One region of the Bacillus sp. FJAT-27231 genome, then DNA from elsewhere that is predicted to be linked to it. Evidence: riboswitches for the same ligand, from Rfam matches in the RefSeq annotation. Region 1 holds a riboswitch; each other region holds the start of a gene.
The links. A riboswitch is a leader RNA that binds a small molecule or an ion and turns the genes downstream of it on or off. The one in region 1 is predicted to bind S-adenosylmethionine.
Positions count from the first base shown of each region.

Region 1 (5,645 bases):
ACATATCGAAACTTACTCCGTTGATGTGTTAAACATGACGAATGAGGGCAATGAATTAATGAATTCCTCTACGACTCAAATGGCTAAAATTGATCGGATTGTACGAGATGCCGTTGAAAAAATGGAAAGTCTCGATCAGCAGTCTCAAGAAATTTCAAAATTAGTGTCTGTTATTAAGGATATCGCTAACCAAACGAATCTTCTTGCTTTAAATGCAGCGATTGAAGCGGCGAGGGCGGGCGAGCATGGTAAAGGGTTTGCTGTCGTAGCAGATGAAGTAAGAAAGCTTGCGGAGGAAGTCGGTGTTTCAGTCAATGACATTACAGGCTTCGTATCAAATATACAAAGTGAATCCAGCATTGTAGCGGAATCGTTAAAAATGGGTTATACAGAGGTTGAGCAAGGAACTGCCCAAATCAAAACGACTGGCGAAATGCTTAATAAAATTAGTTCTGCCGTAACAGAGATGGTGAGCAACATTCAAACGGTCTCTGCTAACTTGTCAGATATAGCAGCAAGTGCGCAGGAAATGAATGGCTCCGTTGAAGAAATCGCTTCGGTTGCAGAAGAGTCAGCTGCAGGGGTAGAAGAAACAGCGGCTTCTGCCCAACAGTCCAGCGCCACGATGGAAGAAGTCGCAGCCAGCTCGAAACAGCTCGCAGCATTAGCAGAAGAGATGAATGGGTTAGTCGGTCAGTTTAAAGTTTAAACAAGACAAGTACAAGCGGGCAGCAGAAAAGCTGCCCGCTTTAAGTGTTAAAGACTATGTAATATAGAATCAGTTTTTCTTCAATCGCTTTTTTAATAAAATGGTATAGAGTGATAAAACATAGACTGCCTATGAGCCCTCCTGCACATACATGAGAATAGACACGAGCAATGCAAAAAATATAGCGGGCCAGTGCCACCGAGGGAATGGAATCGATACAAATGCGGCAAATAGTCCGCAAATGACCAAAAATACGCCTTTATAAAACAGCAAGAGAAAAATGTTATTGAACAGTTTTCTCTTTATTTGCTGCTTCGACGTTTACCCGGCCTGAGAAAAATACAGCTCCCCCGCCCATATCAGCTACTCGATCAGGGGTCAAAGCATTGACGAGATGTTTCTTACCGAGAGCATCTGACCAGAGACCTTGGCTTACGACAACGCCAGGTAAAACTTGGTCACCTGTAGAAACGGTTAACTCACATTCTCCACGGTGATTCCACACACGGACAACTGTGCCGTCTTCGATTCCTAAACGATCTGCATTCTGTTGATTCATAAACAACTTAGGCGTTTTTTCAAGCTTTATATGTTTCTCGTTATTAGAAAACGTAGAGTTCAAGAAGTTATGATTTGGTGCCGGTACAAAGAGAAAAGGAAGATCGGATTCCTGCACTAACGGCTTATGCGTAGGAAGAGCCGGATGGCCGTCTGCTTCCATTTTTTTAGAGTATAATTCGATTTTACCGCTCGGTGTTGGTAAGTTTTTCAGTCGCTGATCTATATCTTTTGCTTTTACGAATCGCTTATTTCTAAGTTCTTCATACGTCACAACAGGGAAGTAAGGGTTAGATACATGACTTAACGCTTGTTCAATTAATTGTTCATCCGTATCTTTAAACTCTTGTTCGTCAAACCCCAACGCTTCTGCTAACAACCGGAATACATCGGGATTCGATTTGCTTTCTCCATAAGGCGCGATGACCGGTTCATGCAAATGAAGGTAATTGTGCCAGGAAGAAGTATAAAAGTCTGTGTTTTCAAAAGCAGAGGTTGCCGGTAAAACAATGTCAGCAAACATGGCTGTTTCGGTTAAAAAGAGATCATGAACGACCGTGAACAAGTCTTCCCGCGCTAATCCATCCCGTACTTTATTGGCCTCTGGCGCCACCACTGCCGGATTCGTGTTGTAAATAAAGAGTGAACGAATCGGCTTTTCCAACTCGAGCAGGGCTTTCCCCAGCAAATTCATATTAATGACCCGTGTTGGCTGCTTGAGAAGGTCTGGCCGCTGTAGCGCTTTTCGATTATATGTTAGATAACCAGAGCTAGACTTAACGGCGCCTCCGCCTCTTAGCAGCCATTGTCCTGTTAAAGCAGGCAGACAAGCAATCGTCCGCACAATCATCCCGCCGTTATCATGGTGCTGGAGGCCGTTTCCAATCCGGATCATAGATGGAGAAACCGTTCCGTACATCCGCGCTAACGTATAAATATCTTCTGCTGGAACACCGGTAATCGTAGAAACAGTCTGTGGATCATAGGCTCCTACATGCTTTTCAAGCTCTTCGTATCCAACTGTGTATTCTTGTAAAAATGAGCGGTTAACTAGGTTTTCCTTATAGAGAATGTGCATGATGCCTAGTGCAAGGGCGCCATCTGTTCCAGGAAGAACAGGGATGAACCAATCTGCCATCCGTCCTGTCTGGTTTTTATGCACGTCAATGACAATGATTTTTGCTCCATTTTTACGCGCTTTTTGTGCAATCATCATTTGATGCATGTTTGTGCTAACAGCATTGATGCCCCAAATGACGAATAGCTTTGTTTCTTTCATTTCTTCCGGATCGGTTCCATAGCTTCCACCCATTGTGTAACTAAACCCTACTGAGCCTGCAATATTACAGATCGTACGGTCAAGCTGGCTAGAACCGAGCCGATAAAAGAAACGGCGGTCCATTCCTTCCGCACTGAGTTTTCCCATATTTCCATAAAAACTGTAGGGGAGAATGGACTCGGCTCCTTCCTCATGAATCAGCTTTTTCCAACGAGTGGCAATCGTTTCAATCGCCTCCTGCCAGCTAATAGGAACAAACCTGCCTTCTCCTTTTTGTCCGATTCGTTTTAGAGGTGTTTTTATTCTTTTATCGTCATAAATGCGTTCACCCATATTTCTTACTTTGTTGCAAATAGCACCTTTCGTTATGGGATGTTCGGGATCGCCTTCAATTTTGGTGATTTTTCCATCTTTTTTATGTACGAGCAATCCGCATTGGTCCGGACAATCAAGCGAACAGACTGAGGGGACTACACCATTTTCTATCTTGATATAGGATTGCATATTTAGTATCCTCCGATCATATAGATTGCTTTTCTGATTATATCATAGTAACGGAACATTTAGAACGTTCAGAAAAATATTTAGGCTGAGGTTATGTATAAAATCGGTTATAGTCTTCAGTAGTTGAGTTTAGCAGTCTCCCAAGCACTAGTGGTACTGCAAAGAATCTGCTTGCCGCAAAAGATTCAAGCCTTCTCTTATTAAAAAATGATTGACACCCCTTCGAGAACGTGTCATAATCCTAGTGAAGTTATATGAATATAAAAAATAATAAATAAACTCTTATCAAGAGCAGGCGGAGGGATGAGCCCTATGAAGCCCGGCAACCGGCTTACTTTTAGCACGGTGCTAATTCTTACAGCAGTTCATGCTGAAAGATAAGAAGTTGTGTTTACCAAAACCTCTTCTTATTGGAGAGGTTTTTTGTGTTTATTTACGGAATGGGATTATAGAGTAAAAAGAAAGAAGTGAGGGCATCTTGAAGAAACCGGTTATATTTTGTGACTTTGATGGTACGGTGACGAAGAAAGACAACATCATTAGTATTATGAAACGGTTTGCTCCTCCTGAGTGGGAGAAGTGGAAAGATGGTGTGCTATCTCAATCTATCAGTATTCAGGAAGGCGTCGGGAATATGTTTGCCCTTCTTCCATCTTCTCTTCGACAAGAGATCATTGACTTTGTTTTAGAGACAGCAGAAATCAGAGAAGGGTTTGGCGAATTTGTACAGTATACAAAAAAACAAGGCATTCCTCTTTATATCGTCAGCGGAGGCATTGATTTTTTTGTAAAGCCAATGCTTGAACCATTTAGTGAAATTACAGGGTTATATTGCAATGAAGCAGATTTCAGTGGAGAGCATATTCATATTCGCTGGCCGCATGAGTGTGATCAGGAATGTCCGAATCAAAATTGTGGCTGTTGCAAGCCGGCTATCATTCGTAATACAGCGAATGCTGATCACTATACTATTGTAATCGGTGATTCTGTGACTGACTTTCAGGCAGCGAAGATTGCAGATTCAGTGATTGCAAGAGATTACTTGGCGGAAAAGTGCGAAGAGCTTTCTATTCCTTTTCAGCCCTTTGAAACATTTTATGATTGTATCAATATTTTAGAAAACTTAAATCTTAAATAAGCAGTTATACTTTCTATATAGCAGTGAATAAATTCGGAATGTTAGGAATAATGAAGGGGGAATTATGATGACAACTATTAAAATTCAAGGAACAAATGAAGTGATCGACAATCAAGAAGAAGTGATTGCCTTTTTGGACAAGCAAGATGTCATTTACGAGCATTGGGATATTTCTAAATTACCCGCTCATTTGCAAGAAAAGTATGTGTTGAATGATGAAGAAAAGCAAGAGATTTTAGCTGCTTTTGAAACGGAAATTAAAGATATTGCCGAGAGACGCGGATATAAAGCTTGGGACGTGATTTCCTTAGCAGATCACACTCCAAACTTGGAAGAGTTATTGAAAAACTTCCAGCGTGAGCATCATCATACAGATGATGAAGTCCGATTTATTGCAAGCGGACACGGCGTTTTTGTTATCCAAGGAAAGGACGGCCGATTCTTTGAGGTTCATTTAAATCCTGGAGATCTTATTTCGGTTCCTGAAAGTGTCCGCCATTACTTTACATTATCTGATGACCGTAAAGTAGTTGCTGTCCGTATTTTCGTAACAGAAGAAGGCTGGGTGCCAGTTTACTAAAAGAGAGTTTTGGAATGAATGAAGTTACAGAATGACAGAGGAGGGCATTTTATGGGTGTAACAGCTACTTATCTGTTCCCGTCGCATCCCGATCAAGAAAAAAAGGCAGAACAATATGCTTTAGGCCTGACAGTCGGTTCTTGGACAGATATTCCACATTTGGAGCGTCAGCAATTACAGAAAAATAAAGGGGAAGTTGTGTCAGTAGAAAAAGGAGAGGAAAAGGACACAGTAAAAATCCATTATCCATCCGCTAATTTTTCAGCCGATCTTCCCGCTATTTTGACAACCGTATATGGAAAGCTTTCTTTTTTTGAAGGCCATGAGTTAGTTGATCTAACATTTGATGATGAGCTTCTCCGCCAATTCCCTGGACCGCGCTTTGGGGTGAAGGGGGTCAGGGAGAAATTAAATCTATACGATCGTCCCTTGTTGATGGCTATTTTCAAAGGAGTGATAGGCAGAGATTTGTCTTTTTTCTCTTCTCAATTAGAAGACCTGCTGGCAGGAGGCATTGATCTGATTAAAGACGATGAAATTCTTTTTGAGAATGAGTTAACGCCTTTTGAAAAGAGAATCACAACAGCTAGAGAAATCATTAACCGTCATTATGAACATACAGGCCAGCGAGCTTTATATGCAGTGAATCTGTCGGGGAGATCAAATGAACTTCAGGAGAAAGCAGAGCGGGCGCAAGAACTAGGAGCGAATGCTTTATTGTTTAATGTGCATGCTTATGGATTGGACACATTGCAAGCGTTGCGTGAAAATGACAATATTTCTTTGCCTATTATGGCACATTCTGCTTTATCAGGCGTTCTAGCTGGACAGCCTGGCGGTGGCTACTCGTATTCCTTGCTTGTTGGAAAGCTAACGC
Region 1 is NZ_LFZU01000001.1:478,068-483,712, forward strand. It holds gene AC623_RS02255 (methyl-accepting chemotaxis protein) at 1-709, shown strand, start outside; gene AC623_RS02260 (molybdopterin-containing oxidoreductase family protein) at 993-3,050, opposite strand; SAM riboswitch class I at 3,330-3,434, shown strand; gene AC623_RS02265 (2-hydroxy-3-keto-5-methylthiopentenyl-1-phosphate phosphatase) at 3,526-4,188, shown strand; gene AC623_RS02270 (1,2-dihydroxy-3-keto-5-methylthiopentene dioxygenase) at 4,256-4,768, shown strand; gene AC623_RS02275 (2,3-diketo-5-methylthiopentyl-1-phosphate enolase) at 4,820-5,645, shown strand, end outside.

Region 2 (5,645 bases), 2.8 Mb from region 1:
TTTTCGGGAAGGTTCTGGAAAATGGAAGCTAAGTCATAGGGCTTCTTAGTCGTAAACATCTCGTTGATTTTGTCATATTTTTCTTCTTTTAGCTTTTCAATAACGAACAGTGCATCCTCCTGTATTTTTTTCATGATTAACACCTCCGTCATCAAGCCTATTCCCTAGAAAGGAATGCAAAAACCATTTATGGATGATTTTACATACCGGTTCCTTGTTTAAATGAGAAAAAGGTCTTTGTCTTTTATTGAAAAAGAAGGTATATTTTAATAAAAGAGGCAGGGAATTTGAAGATCATGTCGAAAAGATGTTAATGGCAGATGCTGTGCAAATAGGAGGCTGATGAAGAAATGACATTAACATTTTACTGGTATCCGAAGTGCGGGACATGCCGTAAAGCAAAGAAATGGCTGGAAGAGCATAATATCGATGCTCAAGAGATACATATCGTGGAGCAGCCGCCTTCAAAGGAAAAGCTGGAAGAACTATATAAGAAAAGCGGTCTTGAATTAAAGAAATTTTTTAATACGAGCGGACAGAAATACAGAGAGCTTGGGTTAAAAGACAAAGTAAGCACGGCTTCTGATGAAGAATTATTAGAACTGCTTGCTTCCGACGGCATGCTGATTAAGCGGCCGCTCACAACGGATGACGAGAAGGTTACCGTTGGTTTTAAAGAAGAAGAATTTAAAAAACAATGGTTGTAAAGGATGCGTAAAGCTTATTTTCTTGCTTTATGCCTTTATAATAAGTAAAGTTTTAATTGAAATTAGGTAATGGAGGGATTTGGATGAGTACACCAAAAGAATTGCGTTATTCAGAAGAGCATGAATGGGTAAAAACAGAAGGGGAAAAAGTTCGTATTGGTATTACACACTTTGCGCAATCAGAACTTGGCGATATCGTATTCGTTGAGCTTCCATCTGTAGGCGATGAAGTAACAGCTGATGAGCCATTCGGCAGCGTTGAATCTGTAAAGACAGTTTCAGAGCTGTATGCTCCTGTCAGTGGAAAAGTCGTTGAGGTCAATGAAGACCTTGATGATAATCCAGAATTCGTGAATGAATCACCATATGAAAAAGCGTGGATGATCGTTGTCGAATTATCTGATGCTTCTCAGCTTGACAACTTAATGACAGCTGAGCAATATGACGAAATGACACAAGAAGACTAATAACCAAAGAACACTTCCTTAACTGGAAGTGTTCTTTTGCAATTTCTTAATAAATAAAGGACAATAATGTTGCGAGGCAGATATTCAGACGGTGGAGGGATGTTCATGCGTATGGAGAAAACTATCATTGTAGAAGGCGCTTCCGATCGGAAGAAAATAAAGGAAATTGTGAATGAGCCAGTAGATATCATTTGCACGAATGGAACCATTGGCCTAAGCCGGCTGGATGAACTGATTGAAAGCTTATACGGACAAGACGTATATATTCTCGTTGACGCCGATCAAGCAGGAGAAAAACTCCGTAAGCAATTTATTCGTGAATTGCCTGAAGCGCGACATCTGTACATCGATCGTGTCTATAAAGAAGTTGCTACTGCTCCTTACCGTCACCTGGCATCTGTGTTGCTCGGCGCCAATATTGATGTGCATGGAGAGTTTTTACAAAAGGATGGATGACATGCAGAGGGAACAAGACATAAATGAAATGATCAAGTCGAAGCGCTTAGCAGCTGTTTACGCCTATACACCGCTGTGTGGAACGTGTCAGCTAGCTGGAAAAATGGTAGACGTTGCAGAAAAAGTAGTACCTCCATTTACATGGGTTCGTTTTGACGTCAATTATCATGAAGGCTTTGCTATTCAATACGCCATTGAAAGCGTCCCGTGCCTGCTTATTTTTAAAGAAGGGGAATTAATGGAGAAGATTTATGCTTTTCAGTCGGTTCCTCATCTATATGAAAAGCTGAACCACTATACTTGATCAACTAAATAGCATATAAAAATCTGAGTTGCTTTCTAGATGAAAGCAGCTCTTTTTTGACGAAATATGCGATGGGAGCGGCATACTTTGTCGAGCGATTCATAAAGGATATTTCCTTTTCTGTTTGAAGTTTATAGATAAAGTGAACAGAGGGGGAAATAACATGAAAGAGAACTTGCTGGCTATGCAGGCTGCTTGTCGAGATAGAACGCATATTTGGCCGCTGCTTCCGCTTCAACCCGTGCATGTGCTTTTAGAGGGAGAAGGCGAGAGTTGGCTGCTTGTGATTAGTGATCAGGGGGTGCAACTGTCAAATAGGCACACAGATCATTGGCACTTACGGTTAAGAGGCGGAGTAGAACCTCTTTTAGAAGGGCGGGGACAGCTGCGTCTTTATGAGCGAATGGGAGCGGTGGAAGTGGCAGGATTTTATCGTGTAAAGCTTTGGTTTGAATCATTTCTCTGGCTTTGCCGTCCTTATTATGAAACATCTGGAACAGCGTAAAAACATTTTTCTACAGATGATTGACAATTTTCGAGAAATAATGATAAAATCAAATCCATTGAGAAGGACATATTATATACGACTCTTATCAAGAGAGGTGGAGGGACGTGCCCGATGAAGCCCGGCAACCGTCAACGGTGAAATGCTTGTTGAAAAGGTGCCAATTCACACAAAGCTTCGTGCTTTGGAAGATGAGAGAAAGGAACTGTTAAAGCACACCTTTCTGCTCATTTTGCAGAAAGGTTTTTATTTTTTCTGGTGGAATGGAGGAAAACCGCCGCATGATTTCAATAGAGAATGTAAAGAAAATCTTTTCCACAAGAAATGGGAAAGTGACGGCAGTAGATGATATTAACTTAGCGATAGATAAAGGCGAGATTTTTGGCGTAATTGGGTATAGCGGTGCTGGAAAAAGTACGCTGATCCGAATGCTGAACGGATTGGAAACACCCTCTTCCGGTTCAGTGGTTGTAGGTGGACGTGAAATCTCAAAAATCCGAGGAGGAGAACTGCGCCAGGCACGCCAGGAGATTGGCATGATTTTTCAGCATTTTAATCTTCTTTGGTCAAGAACTGTGCGAGAGAACATCGCCTTTCCATTAGAGATTTCCGGAGTGCCTAAAGCAGAGCGGTTAAAGAAAGTAGATGAGCTGATTAAATTGGTTGGTCTTGAAGGCAGAGAGGATTCCTATCCTTCTCAGTTAAGCGGCGGCCAGAAGCAGCGTGTCGGTATCGCTCGGGCATTGGCGAATGATCCGAAGGTCCTTTTATGTGACGAAGCGACATCAGCGCTTGATCCGCAAACGACAGATGCGATTTTAGACTTGCTTGTTGATATTAATAAGCGGCTTGGGTTAACGATCGTCTTGATTACGCATGAAATGCACGTCATCCGCAAGATATGCCATCGGGTTGCTGTAATGGAAGCGGGGCGTGTCGTCGAAATGGGTCCAGTATTGAATGTTTTCAAATCACCGGAGCAGCCGATTACGCAACGATTTGTCCAGCAAGTAACGGACCTTGAAGAATCAAAAGAAACAATCGATCACTTGCTTGAGCAGTTCCCCGAAGGAAAAGTAGTCAAGCTCACTTTTATCGGAGAAAGCGCAGAGCAGCCGATTATTACTAATTTAATACGTCAATTCAACATAGCGGTAAACATCGTTCAAGGAAAAGTATCTCAAACGCAAAATGGTGCCTATGGCTCACTATTTGTTCATTTAACAGGAGACCAGGCAGAAGTGGAACGAGCGGTGGCTTACCTCGAAAAGCAGGAAGTCAGCTCGGAGGTGATTAGTCATGCTTGAACAATGGCTCCCTAATGTAGATTGGGAAAAGATGTGGGAAGCGACCACTGAAACGCTCTATATGACGAGTATATCCGTACTCGCTACGTTTATCCTTGGTATATTGCTTGGCCTGCTGTTGTTTTTAACAGCTAAGGGAAACATTTGGCAGAACAAGGCGGTTTATGGCATCGTTTCAGCTTTCGTCAATATTTTCCGTTCGATTCCTTTCATTATATTAATTGTTTTATTAATTCCTTTTACAAAGGCTTTAGTCGGAACGATGATTGGCGAAAATGCTGCCTTGCCAGCTCTTATTATTGGCGCTGCCCCTTTTTACGCGCGGATGGTAGAAATCGGTCTGCGGGAAATTGATAAAGGCGTCATTGAAGCAGCAAGAGCAATGGGAGCAAAAACGAGCACCATCATCTTCAAGGTGCTGCTTCCAGAATCGATGCCGGCACTTGTTTCTGGTATTACTGTTACAGCTATTGCTCTAGTTGGATATACAGCAATGGCTGGAGTAATCGGCGCTGGCGGTCTTGGAAATCTTGCTTATCTTGATGGTTTCCAGCGCAGCCGCAATGATGTAACACTTGTTGCTACGATTGTTATTTTAATTATTGTGTTTGTAGTCCAATTAATTGGTGATTTAATCACTAATAAATTAGATAAAAGATAAATTTACAAGGGGGAAGAAAAATGAAAAAGTGGTTAATTGGGTTATTAACAGCGCTTGCTGTGTTTGCCCTGGCTGCTTGTGGCGGGGGCTCAGACGATAAGAAAGACGAGAAAGCAAAAGAAGGCAGTAAAGAAGATAAAGAAATCATCGTTGGCGCTTCTAATGTGCCGCACGCTGTCATTTTAGAAGAAGCTAAGCCGCTGCTTGAGAAGAAAGGCTACACGTTAAAGGTTGAAACGTTCCAAGATTATATCTTGCCAAATAAGTCATTAGAAGAGGGAGACCTGGATGCAAACTACTTCCAGCATATTCCTTACCTTGAGTCTCAAAAGAAAGAGCATGGCTATGATTTCGTAAACGCTGGCGGTATTCATATTGAGCCAATTGGTGTTTATTCTAAAAAATATAAAAGCCTAGAGGAACTTCCAAAAGGTGCCACAATTTTAATGAGCAGCTCTGTAGCAGACCATGGCCGTATTTTAACAATGCTTGAAAAAGAAGGCCTTATTAAGTTAAAAGATGGCGTTAAGAAAGAAGAAGCAACAATTGAAGACATTGCAGAAAACAAAAAAGATTTGAAATTTGACTATAACTATGAAGCTGCTTTCCTTCCACAAGCTTATAATAATGGAGAAGGCGATGCGGTTCTAATCAACTCTAACTATGCAATCGATGCTGGCTTAAATCCGTTAAAAGACTCAATTGCGATTGAAGACAAAGATTCACCATATGTGAACGTCATTGCAGTTCGTAAAGGTGACGAAAACAAAGAAAAAATCAAAGCTCTTGTAGAAGTTCTTCACTCAAAAGAAATCCAAGATTTCATTTTGAAAGAGTGGGGCGGAGCGGTCGTACCAGTTAATAAATAAGAATAGAAGGCCTGCAGGTGATCCTGCAGGCTTTTTTATGTTCAGCTGCACATCTTTCTTCTTCTTTGAATAAAGCTTTTTTAGTTGCTGCATATTAAAAAAGATAAAAAATGAGGAGGCAATTCCATGGAAAAAGAAGTAATGACATCAACAGAGGCAGCATTGCTTGAATATAAAGAGGGACTAGGTGTATTCACAAAAAAAATGCCAGGGCTTGCTGGGCATTTTAATGCATTTACAGCAGAATGTTTTAAAGAGGGAGCAATCGCCCAAAAGGAAAAACAGTTAATTGCTCTCGGAATCAGCGTCTATTCACAGGATGAATATTGTATTATTTACCATGTGAAAGGTTGTCTCGACCAAGGCTGC
Region 2 is NZ_LFZU01000001.1:3,284,690-3,290,334, reverse strand. It holds gene mgtE (magnesium transporter) at 1-134, opposite strand, end outside; gene AC623_RS15875 (arsenate reductase family protein) at 351-707, shown strand; gene gcvH (glycine cleavage system protein GcvH) at 791-1,174, shown strand; gene AC623_RS15865 (toprim domain-containing protein) at 1,280-1,630, shown strand; gene AC623_RS15860 (thioredoxin family protein) at 1,632-1,934, shown strand; gene AC623_RS15855 (hypothetical protein) at 2,098-2,439, shown strand; SAM riboswitch class I at 2,522-2,637, shown strand; gene AC623_RS15850 (methionine ABC transporter ATP-binding protein) at 2,721-3,746, shown strand; gene AC623_RS15845 (methionine ABC transporter permease) at 3,739-4,407, shown strand; gene AC623_RS15840 (MetQ/NlpA family ABC transporter substrate-binding protein) at 4,428-5,276, shown strand; gene AC623_RS15835 (carboxymuconolactone decarboxylase family protein) at 5,403-5,645, shown strand, end outside.
Region 2: it holds a riboswitch for S-adenosylmethionine, as region 1 does, so the genes downstream of both, AC623_RS15850 (methionine ABC transporter ATP-binding protein) here and AC623_RS02265 (2-hydroxy-3-keto-5-methylthiopentenyl-1-phosphate phosphatase) in region 1, are expected to answer to the same signal.

Region 3 (5,645 bases), 590 kb from region 1:
GGAGGTATTATTGGTAATATTATTGCTGGTATTATCGGTGCTTGGATCGGTGGTGCACTTCTTGGCGACTGGGGTCCAGATATCGGCGGTATGGCGATTATCCCAGCGTTAATCGGTGCGATTATCCTTGTGTTTGTTGTTAGCTTTATTATGAGAAGTATGAGCCGTGACCGTGCTTAATAATGATAATAGAAAAAACCGGAAAGCATCGGCTTTCCGGTTTTTTCTATTATAAAGAAACAGGTGATTCTACTGCTTTAAAGGCTTCTTCAAAATCAGCGATTAAATCTTCCACCGATTCCAAGCCGACTGACAGCCTTAACAAGCCATCCGTAATCCCTCTTTTATATCGCTCTTCTCTCGGCATAGCAGCATGGGACATTTTTGCCGGATAAGATAAGATTGACTCTACCGCCCCAAGGCTCACCGCAAACACCGGGATTTTCACATGATTAACAAACTTCCGTACGGCCCCTTCATCCTTTAATTCAAAGGAAAGGACAGCTCCGGGTCCAGTGGATTGATAAGAATGAACAACATGCCCTTCATGATCGGACAATCCAGGGTAATACACTTTTTCTACTAGCTCATGTTGTTGTAAAAATTCGGCCAAGGCTTGCGCTGATTTAGAAGATTGCTCAAGACGCACGTGAAGAGTTTTTAACCCTCGAAGCACGAGCCAAGCATCTTGAACACCAAGTACAGCGCCGAATGAATTTTGCAGAGCGTACAAGCGGTCGCCAAGCTCTTTATCCTTTGTGACAGCAAGTCCAGCTAGTACATCACTGTGACCGGATAAAAACTTCGTAGCACTGTGCAGAACAAGATCAACACCAAGATCAAGCGGACGCTGTAAAGCTGGTGTCAAAAATGTATTATCGACAAATGTCAGACAGTTGTTTGCTTTTGCCAATTTAACAATTCCTTTGATGTCCGTCACTTTTAACAAAGGGTTAGACGGTGTTTCCATGTAAATTAATTTTGTGTTTTCTTTTATATTGGAGGCGACTTCATGTAAATTGGTCATATCCACAAATGTATGGTCAATCCCAAAACGATTGAGTACAGTTGTGACCATGCGATACGTACCGCCATACACATCCTCCGTAATCAATATATGATCTCCTTTAGAAAGCAGAAGGAAAGCAGTAGAAATCGCTGCCATGCCTGATGAAAAAGCAAATCCGCGCGTGCCGCCCTCTAGCTCAGCGATCGCTGTTTCTAGTGCTTCTCTTGTCGGGTTCCCAGAACGGCTGTAATCATAGCTGCCGAACCGATCGAAATCCTTTTGGTGAAAGGTAGAAGCATGCTGAATGGGTACACTAACTGCTCCCGTTCCTTCATCAAATTTATGGCTGTTGTGTAATAGTTTCGTTTGAAAAGAATACTGCTCACTCATTATCTTCACCCCTTCATTTTGTTAAACGCTTGTGTTAAATCAGCAATTAAATCCTCTGCATGTTCAATTCCTACTGAAAAACGAAGCAGCCGGTTACAGACACCGTTTTGAATCCGCATCTCTTCCGGGACATCCATGTGTGTCTGTGTCGCTGGATACGTAATAAAGCTCTCTACTCCACCGAGGCTTTCAGCAAACGTAATTAGATTCAAGCTTCTTAAAAAGTCATCCACCCACACTTCCGACTCTAAGCGGAATGATAGCATTCCTCCTCGTCCCGGATAGAGAACATCTGTCACCTCCGGACAACATCGCAGAAATTCTGAGACTTGTTTTGCGTTCTGCTCGTGCTGCTTCATACGCAGGCTCAGTGTTTTCATACCGCGGATTAACAGCCAGGAATCAAGCGGTGCTAAAACGGCTCCAATAGCATTCTGCATTTCTCCTACCGACAAGGCCAGCTTTTCTCCTTTCACTGCAATCAAGCCGGCCAGCACATCATTGTGCCCGCCTAAATATTTCGTCGCACTGTGGATGACAATGTCAGCTCCTTGCGTTAACGGACGCTGCAAATATGGCGTGTAAAACGTATTATCCACAATGAGCAGCAGCCCATGCTCTTTCGCTAATCCTGCCACCAACTCGATCTCTACCTCCTGCATGAGCGGATTAGTAGGTGTTTCAAGAAAGATGACTTTTGTCTTTTCTGTTATTTTCTTCTTCACTTCGTTGATATCTTGAAAGCTGTCATAGACAAATGACAGTCCAAACTTTTTCCACCCTTTCTCAAATAAGCGATACGTCCCGCCATATAAATCGGCGGAAACAAGCCACTCATCCCCTGGTTCAGCCAATGCCAGCAGAGTTTGGATCGCCGCCATCCCCGATGAAAAAGCAAACCCAGCATCGCCGCCTTCCAAATCTGCAATGGCTTGCTCTACAATTTGCCGTGTTGGATTTCCTGTGCGGATATAATCATAACCCGTTGAACGTCCAATTCCCTCATGACGGTAAGCTGTTGAAAAGTAAACGGGTGCATTGACTGTTCCTGTTGCTGTTTCACTGCGATTTCCAATTTGTGCTAGCACTGTATCGATGTGTGTATGTGACATGTTCTTCTCTCCTTTATGTATGCCTAAAAATAAAAAGCCTTCTTAAGAAGAAGGCTTTTTAATATCTTCCTCTCATCTTTCGGGATGGATCCCGCTGGAATTAGCACCTTGACTTTACGCAGCCGGTTGCTGAAGCATCATCGGGCCAGTCCCTCCGCTTCTCTTGATAAGAACTTATAAAATTTTGACTTTTTTTAAATGTACAGTAAAAAGATCGAAATGACAAGAGTTTTTCTAATATTTTATTTTTTCGCAAATTGTTTATCGATCAATGCATCGAAATCAGGCTGCTCTTTCAAGAATTTCAAGTCATAAGAAGAGTTAGCAAACTCTTGCACAACTTTTTCATTCACATCTGCTGTGTACGTAATTCTTTCCCATGCACTATCGACAACGTCTTTTGCCAGTTCTTGCTTCGTATCCTTTTTAATCGCTGCAATCGTTAGCTTCTTCGCCTCTTCAGGATTGCTGTTAATAAAATCGATTGCTTTTTTATGAGCATCTACAATGTGCTGCACAAGCTCTGGATCCTCTTTAATTAATTTGCCGCTTGTCACAAGTACAGAGTTAGGCAGTGTTGTACCAAAAGAAATTTCGTCGCTATCTACAATAATTTTTGCTCCTTCTTCTTTCACGAGCAAAGAGCCCCAAGGTTCAGGAACAGCCGCAAGATCGACTTTACCAGATTCAAATAAACCGGCATATTGAGCTGGCTTTCCAGTCGTGTGCTTTAAGCTGCCGCCAATACGATTTGATTCAAGCCCAAAATCTTTTATAAATGTTTCCATTTGCACGTCATGTGTACAACCCACACCAGGAGTGATAAATGTTTTACCGGCAAAGTCTTTAACTGAATTAATGCCGCTGCCTTTACGAGCAACGATAACCGTACCGCCTGAAGAGCTGCCGGCCACAATTTTCACGTCGGCTCCATTCGTAAAGTTATTCATAACCGGACCAGGCCCAACAAGCCCCGCCTGAACGTCTCCTGTTTTCAATGCCACCATAAAGGCTCCGCCATCTGGAAAAGATTTATATTCAACATCCACGTCTTTGCCAAGCGCTTCTTCGTAGTACCCTTTTTCTCTGGCGATCATAGCCGGTACATGGTCAAGGTTTGGAAAATAACCGATGACCACTTTCTTTTTGCCTTCTGATTTTCCCTCTTCTGCCGAGTTGCAGCCGGCTAATACACCAACTAGCAAAAGCATAATGAAGCCAACATAGCCAAGCTTCTTCTTCATGTTGTTTCCCCCATTAACTAAAAATATTAATTTGTTTCAAGTCCCCAGCGCCGCATAACATTTTTCTCCACTCTTTGGAAGAATGCATAATCGACGATGCTTCCAATGACGCCAATTAAAATCATGACAGCAATCACGAGGCTCATGTCCCCGAAGTCAGAGGCATACTTTAACGTATAGCCTAGTCCTGGCCCTGTACTTAAAATTTCAGCAGCCATCAACGCCCGCCACGCAAATGCCCAGGCAAGCCTTATTCCAGTGACAGCATAAGGAATAGACGCTGGGAAGATCACTCTCATGAACAAGTCAATTCCCCGTGATCCCATTGTCTGCGCCGCCCGAATATAAAGCGGAGCTACACTCTTAATGCCCATTCGCATATTGATCGTCATCACAAGTGTACCGCCAAGAACGACAATGAAAATAACTGATTTTTCATTTAAGCCAAACCACATAATAGCAAGCGGCAGCCATACGATGCTCGGTACGCTTTGGAGAGCCAAAATAAGTGAACCAAGTGTTTCATCGGCGGTTTTTGATTTAGCTAATAAAATGCCGATGCCAATTCCCAATACGAGAGAAATAAGCAACCCGACAAATAGACGCTCAAAGCTTGCTATTAAGTCATAAATTAATGTTTTGTCTTCAAATCCGCGAACGAGTGCCTGCCAAACATCTGTCGGCTTTGGCATGACATCCGGCGTCCAGCCGCCTGCCCGCACGATTCCTTCCCAAGCAATTAATAAAACGATAAAGAAAACAAGTTGTTTAATGATTCGCTGCATAGGCTAGTTCCTCTTTTACTACTTTGTCAATTTCATTTTTTAATAGCAAGCTAATTTTCTTTTCAAGCTGGATCACTTCTTTTTGATCAAACCTTCTTGGTCTTGGGATATCTACTGGAATATCCGCAATGATTGTTCCTGGCTGTGTACCCATGACGATGATTCGGTCTGATAACTTAATAGACTCCGAGATGCTGTGAGTAACAAACAAAATCGTTTTTCGTGTCTCAATCCAAATTTTTTCAAGCTCTGCATGCATGCGCGCCCGTGTCTGCTCATCTAATGCACCAAATGGTTCATCCATTAACAGTACTTTTGGGTTCATAGCCAGCGCTCTGGCAATAGCTACACGCTGCTGCATTCCTCCTGACAGCTCATGAGGATAATGGCCGGCGTAATGAGAAAGCTGCACCATTTGTAAAAATTTACGCGCCGTTTCTTTCGCCTCTTTTTTGCTCATTTCCTTTTTTAGAGGAAACATGACATTTTCTTCTACGTTCAGCCACGGGAATAAGGCGGCTTGCTGAAACACCATCCCCCGGTCTTTCCCCGGCTTTTTAATTGGTTTCCCTTCGAGCTTAATTTCACCGGAAGTCGCTTCACTTAAGCCCGCTACCATCGATAACAACGTTGACTTCCCACAGCCTGAAGGACCAAGTATGGAGACGAACTCCCCTTCATTTATCGTAGTGTTTACATCAACCAGTACATCATTAACTACTTTATTATTAACAAACTGCTTATTAATACCATCTATGTGTAAGAACATAAGATCACCGTCTTTTTAAATTAATCATATTTATCTAATCGGATTTATTTGTATTATATACTGTATGCATAGAAAGTCAATTGTTTACTAAAAATTTTTTACATTTAATTAAATTTTCTGATTTTTCCGTTGATTATCCTTTCGGGATGTTATAGAATAAAACACATTACTTCTTGAAACGAACTGAAAAACATCACGGCTTATTAATTAAGGAGAAGAGGAGATTATGAGAAATTTAAAAGAAGAAGCACTAGAAATTCATCGAAGCCATCAGGGAAAGCTGGAAACGAAGGCTAAATTAAACGTTAAAAATTTAAAGGATTTGAGCCTCGTTTA
Region 3 is NZ_LFZU01000001.1:1,068,831-1,074,475, reverse strand. It holds gene AC623_RS05090 (GlsB/YeaQ/YmgE family stress response membrane protein) at 1-180, shown strand, start outside; gene metC (cystathionine beta-lyase) at 230-1,399, opposite strand; gene AC623_RS05080 (methionine biosynthesis PLP-dependent protein) at 1,405-2,511, opposite strand; SAM riboswitch class I at 2,581-2,684, opposite strand; gene AC623_RS05075 (aliphatic sulfonate ABC transporter substrate-binding protein) at 2,754-3,755, opposite strand; gene AC623_RS05070 (ABC transporter permease) at 3,782-4,540, opposite strand; gene AC623_RS05065 (ABC transporter ATP-binding protein) at 4,524-5,309, opposite strand; gene AC623_RS05060 (NAD(P)-dependent malic enzyme) at 5,536-5,645, shown strand, end outside.
Region 3: it holds a riboswitch for S-adenosylmethionine, as region 1 does, so the genes downstream of both, AC623_RS05080 (methionine biosynthesis PLP-dependent protein) here and AC623_RS02265 (2-hydroxy-3-keto-5-methylthiopentenyl-1-phosphate phosphatase) in region 1, are expected to answer to the same signal.

Region 4 (5,645 bases), 2.7 Mb from region 1:
TTGAAAAAGAACAGGCCGCTTCTGTCGTGACGTGGGGCGGCGTGTCCGATATGGTGTTAACCTATGAGGAAAGAAAAGATTTACGGAGAATGATGAAAAGAGTGATCGGCGCAAGCCCTTATAAGCAGGAAGAGCTATACAGCTGGCGCACACCACTTTACCAGCTTGAGAGGTTAAAAGCCCCTGTGTTAATTATTCACGGGCTAAAAGACGAAAATGTTTCACCTGAGCATGCGTTTCGCTTGGAAGAACGGTTAAGACAGGTGGAACATCCGGCTGAAACGTGGTATTTTGATCAATATGATCATTATTTCCCACCGGCTGTAAACCGGAAAATCGTGACAGATTTATGCGCTTGGATGAAAAAACAACGATAAAAAGAATGCCAAGGAGGGGAAGGGCATGGGGATGCCAATGGAATTAAATACAATCATCGTGACAAAAGGAAGAGAACAGAGAAAGGAAGAAAATTTGTTTTCTCTGAAAAAAGAAGGTTATCGGCTTTATCCAATTGATATTCCAATTAATGTATATAAAACAAAAGACGGGGATATTACCGGAACGGCTGTTATTGAAAAAGTAGAGTGGCAAAAAGATCAAACAGAAATCCTTTACAGGCTCGTTTCCTTAAATTCAATCAACTAATAAAAAGGCACCGGAATACGGTGCCTTTTTATTGGATATTTAGATTTGTGGTCCGCCAAGTTCGATAATTTCTTTCGAAACGTTATTGAACTTTTTGAAGTTTTCACGGAACTTGCCAGCAAGTTCTGCAGCCTTTGTCATGAAGGCATCTTCGTCTGCCCAAGCTTTACGCGGAATTAGAACTTCATCCGGTACACCCGGTACGTGAAGCGGAATTTGCAGGCCAAATGTTTTTGTTGTATACGTTTCAACGTTATTTAATTCGCCTTCTAGAGCTGCTTGAACCATTGCGCGTGTATAAGCGAGTTTCATACGAGAACCAACGCCATATTCGCCGCCAGTCCAGCCTGTATTCACGAGGAACACCTGAACGTTGTGCTCATCGATTTTCTCACCGAGCATTTCCGCATAGCGTGTTGCTTCAAGCGGAAGGAATGGTGAGCCGAAGCATGTAGAGAATGTTACTTGCGGAGAAGTGACTCCACGCTCTGTACCAGCAAGCTTAGATGTGTATCCGCTCAAGAAATGATACATTGCTTGCTCTTTTGTTAACTTGCTGATTGGAGGCAGAACGCCGAATGCATCAGCTGTTAAGAAAATGATTGTATTTGGATGACCGGCTACGCTTGGGTCAACGATGTTATCAATTGCTTGTAATGGATAAGCAGCACGAGTATTTTCTGTCAAGCTGTTATCATTGTAATCTGGAATGCGGGATTGTTCATCAAGTACCACATTCTCAAGGACCGAACCGAAACGGATCGCATCAAAAATTTGTGGTTCTTTTTCACGAGAAAGTCCGATTGTTTTAGCGTAGCAGCCGCCTTCAATATTGAACACGCCGCTCGCAGACCAGCCATGCTCGTCATCACCGATTAAGCGGCGATTTGGATCAGCACTTAACGTTGTCTTACCTGTACCTGAAAGACCGAAGAACAATGCTACGTCACCTTCATAGCCAACGTTTGCTGAGCAGTGCATAGATAAGATGTCGTTTTCTGGAAGTAGATAGTTCATTACAGAGAAGATTGATTTTTTCATTTCTCCTGCATATTCCGTTCCGCCGATCAACACAATGCGGCGCTCAAAAGAAATGATAACGAATGCTTCTGATTTTGTGCCATCTACTGCAGGATCTGCTTTGAAGTTCGGCGCAGATACGATTGTAAAGCCTGCTTGATGATCTTTTAATTCTTCTTCAGTCGGACGAATGAAAAGCTGATGAGCAAATAAGTTATGCCATGCGTATTCATTGATCACTTGGATTGGAAGACGGTGAGCTGGATCAGCCCCTGCAAATCCTTTGAATACGAATAGTTCTTCTTGCTCCTTTAAATAGTTGATCACTTTCGTGTATAATTGATCAAATACTTCTGAAGAAATCGGTTCGTTCACGGGACCCCAATCAATTTTATCTTTTGTTGATGGTTCTTCAACGATAAACTTGTCTTTAGGAGAACGCCCTGTATACTTTCCCGTTTCAGCACTTACTGCTCCAGAAGCAGTTAGAACGCCTTCTTTGCGATTAAGTACTTTTTCTACGAGCAGCGGCACAGATGGCTGCATTGTTACGTTAGCACCTTTTAAAAGTTCCAAAATTTCGTTTGAAACACTAGCAGTTTTCATAAATAAATAACCATCCTTTATCTGAATTTAAATGAATTGGCATCTTAATCGTTTACTCAAAAATAGTATAACACATTACATTTAATAGTCTATACTATTCATTTATTTTTTTTTGTGACTTTTTATTAACAAATTGTTCCCTTCTTTATGAAAAGAAACCGGAAAAAACAAAGAGATTTTACACTAAATCTGTTGACATTGCCAGAGGGATTACGTATGATGTAACCTTGAACGGATACTCTTATCCTGAGCTGGCGGAGGGACAGGCCCAATGAAGCCCGGCAACCTGCTTGATTATAGGCGGCAGTCATAACAGAGACTGACCAGCACTTATATCATTATAAGATTATTTTCAAGACAAAGGTGCTAACCTGCAGCAAGGGCAAAACCTTGAGCGATAAGAGTGAAAGGCCTATGTTGACAAGACCAACCTTTCCTCTCTTTATTTCAGGAGGGGTTTTTTTATTTTTAAAAGGATAAACTTAGGGAAAATGAGTACCGTACCATTAACGATCGGCAGTTTCGTTGATCATTTTTAAGGAGGAAGTTTCATGACTAAAAATCGTCGTCTCTTTACTTCAGAGTCAGTTACTGAAGGGCATCCGGACAAAATTTGTGATCAGATTTCTGATGCCATCCTGGATGAAATCTTGTCAAAAGATCCAAATGCACGCGTAGCGGCAGAAACATCTGTTACAACTGGGCTTGTACTCGTAGCAGGGGAAATTACAACATCTTCTTACGTGGACATTAATAAAATCGTTCGTGAAACAGTAAGAGAAATTGGCTACACACGTGCAAAATATGGATTTGATGCAGACACTTGTGGTGTGCTGACATCTATTGATGAGCAGTCTCCTGACATTGCAGCAGGGGTAGACGTTGCTCTTGAAGCTCGTGAAGGCCAAATGAGTGATGAAGAAATCGAAGCGATTGGCGCAGGCGACCAAGGCTTAATGTTTGGCTTTGCTTGTAATGAAACAAAAGAATTAATGCCGCTGCCGATTTCACTTGCTCATAAATTGTCCCGCCAGCTGACAAAAGTAAGAAAAGAAGAAACGCTAAATTATTTGCGTCCAGATGGTAAAACACAAGTAACCGTTGAATACGATGAGAACGATAAGCCAGTAAGAATTGACACTATCGTTATTTCAACGCAGCATCATCCGGAAGTAACGCTTGAACAAATTCAAAGCGATTTGCGTGAGCAAGTGATTAATCCAGTTGTCCCAGCTGAATTAATTGATGAGAATACAAAATTCTTTATTAATCCAACGGGCCGTTTCGTTATTGGCGGACCTCAAGGGGATGCTGGTTTAACTGGCCGAAAAATCATTGTGGATACATACGGCGGATATGCACGCCATGGCGGTGGAGCATTCTCCGGTAAAGATCCAACAAAAGTAGACCGTTCAGCAGCTTATGCCGCTCGTTATGTAGCGAAAAATATTGTTGCTGCTGGCCTGGCTGATAAATGTGAAGTGCAGCTCGCTTATGCGATTGGTGTAGCACAGCCTGTATCGATTGCCATTGATACATTCGGTACTGGAACGGTTTCTGAGGAGCAGCTTGTGGAACTTGTTCGCAGCAACTTTGATCTTCGTCCAGCTGGTATCATTAATATGCTTGGACTTCGCCGTCCGATTTACAAGCAAACAGCAGCTTACGGACATTTTGGCCGTACAGATGTCGATCTTCCATGGGAAAGAACAGATAAAGCTGACCTCTTAAAAGAACAAGCAGCAAACTAATGAAAAATCAAAAAGCCTGGAGACTTTTTAATAGTCTTCAGGCTTTTTCTGTATACTTTTATAATATTGTCCTTTTTCTACATATTCTCTTACAATGCGTTCCATGTCTTTTCGGTCTTCCTCGTTCACTGGACGAATGACTTTTGCTGGCCGTCCGAATGCGACAGAGTGAGGCGGAATGACCTTGCCTTGTGGAACGAGACTGCCAGCTCCAATAAAGGCACCTTCACCGATTTCAGCATTGTCAAGAATAATGGATCCCATCCCAATAAGAGCATTTTTTCTAATTTTACAGCTGTGCAGGATTACCTGATGGCCAATCGTGACTTCATCTTCAATGATGAGAGGATTGTTTGGGCTTTGGTGAAGCACGGAATTATCCTGAATGCTGACTTTTTTCCCAATCACAGTGGGAGCTACGTCTCCTCGAATAGAGGTATTAAACCAAACATTGGTTTCTTCGCCGATTGTCACGTCGCCGGTAATGGTTACGTAATCCGCTATATAAGCGGAATCAGCAATTTTCGGTGTTTTATTGTTATAAGGATAAATCATCTTTCTCCCCTTCCTTTATTTGTCCCGCCAAAGATAAGCAGGATCAATTTGCTTATTATTTTAACTAAAACGATTTGATTTGTATAATAGAAGGTAAAAAGTATAGGACTATAAAAAGCCGGAGGAAGATGCGTGATGTGGAAATGGGAAACAAAACAACAGCCGAAAGGTGTCATCGTTATGATTCATGGAGCGATGGAGCATCATGGCCGTTATGGCTGGCTGATTGAAATGTGGCGCAGAAACGGCTTTCATGTGGTAATGGGCGATTTGCCTGGCCAAGGTATGACATCGAGAGCACAAAGAGGACACATTTCATCTTTTAATGAATATATCGAGGAAGTAAAAGACTGGGTACAGGCAGCCTACCAGTTTGATTTGCCTTTATTCTTATTAGGACATAGTATGGGAGGGCTAATTGCCATCCGGCTGCTTCAGGAAATGGAAGTAGAAACGGCAGGGGTTATCTTATCTTCCCCTTGTCTTGGGATGATTCACACCCCGCCAAAGATTGTCGACATTCTATCGCATGGGCTAAATTCACTCTCTCCTTCAGTAAAGTTTTCTTCTGGATTGACAGTCGAAATGGCGACAAGAAATGAAGAGGTTAGACAAGCTGATAAAGAGGACATGCTGTATGTGAACAAAGTGTCCGTTCGCTGGTACCGTGAACTGCTTCAGGCGATGAAGACAGCCGACTTAAAGACAGGGGCAGTGCCAGATGTTCCGCTTCTCGTTATGCAAGCAGGACATGACTTAATCGTTGATAAAAAAAGTGTGAGAAAGTGGTTTCATCGTCTTGATTTATCAGAGATGCACTATAAGGAGTGGCCGGGTCTTTATCATGAAATATTTAATGAACCGGAACGGGAAGAAGTCTTTCACTATGCTAAGGGATTTGTAGAAAATAGACTGCGTTTATTAGGGTACGTGATTGAGGAATGAGGTGACAAAATGCCAGTCCCGATGACACCGTTGCACTTAATGCATAGCATGTATAAAAGGGTCTTTCCGATTGTTCATGAACAGCTATGTTATTGGAAAGCAAAAGCGAAAGAGATTCCAAAT
Region 4 is NZ_LFZU01000001.1:3,182,310-3,187,954, reverse strand. It holds gene AC623_RS15260 (alpha/beta hydrolase family protein) at 1-377, shown strand, start outside; gene AC623_RS15255 (DUF2584 domain-containing protein) at 403-645, shown strand; gene pckA (phosphoenolpyruvate carboxykinase (ATP)) at 685-2,271, opposite strand; SAM riboswitch class I at 2,510-2,675, shown strand; gene metK (methionine adenosyltransferase) at 2,823-4,022, shown strand; gene AC623_RS15240 (gamma carbonic anhydrase) at 4,050-4,577, opposite strand; gene AC623_RS15235 (alpha/beta hydrolase) at 4,713-5,522, shown strand; gene AC623_RS15230 (tetraprenyl-beta-curcumene synthase family protein) at 5,532-5,645, shown strand, end outside.
Region 4: it holds a riboswitch for S-adenosylmethionine, as region 1 does, so the genes downstream of both, metK (methionine adenosyltransferase) here and AC623_RS02265 (2-hydroxy-3-keto-5-methylthiopentenyl-1-phosphate phosphatase) in region 1, are expected to answer to the same signal.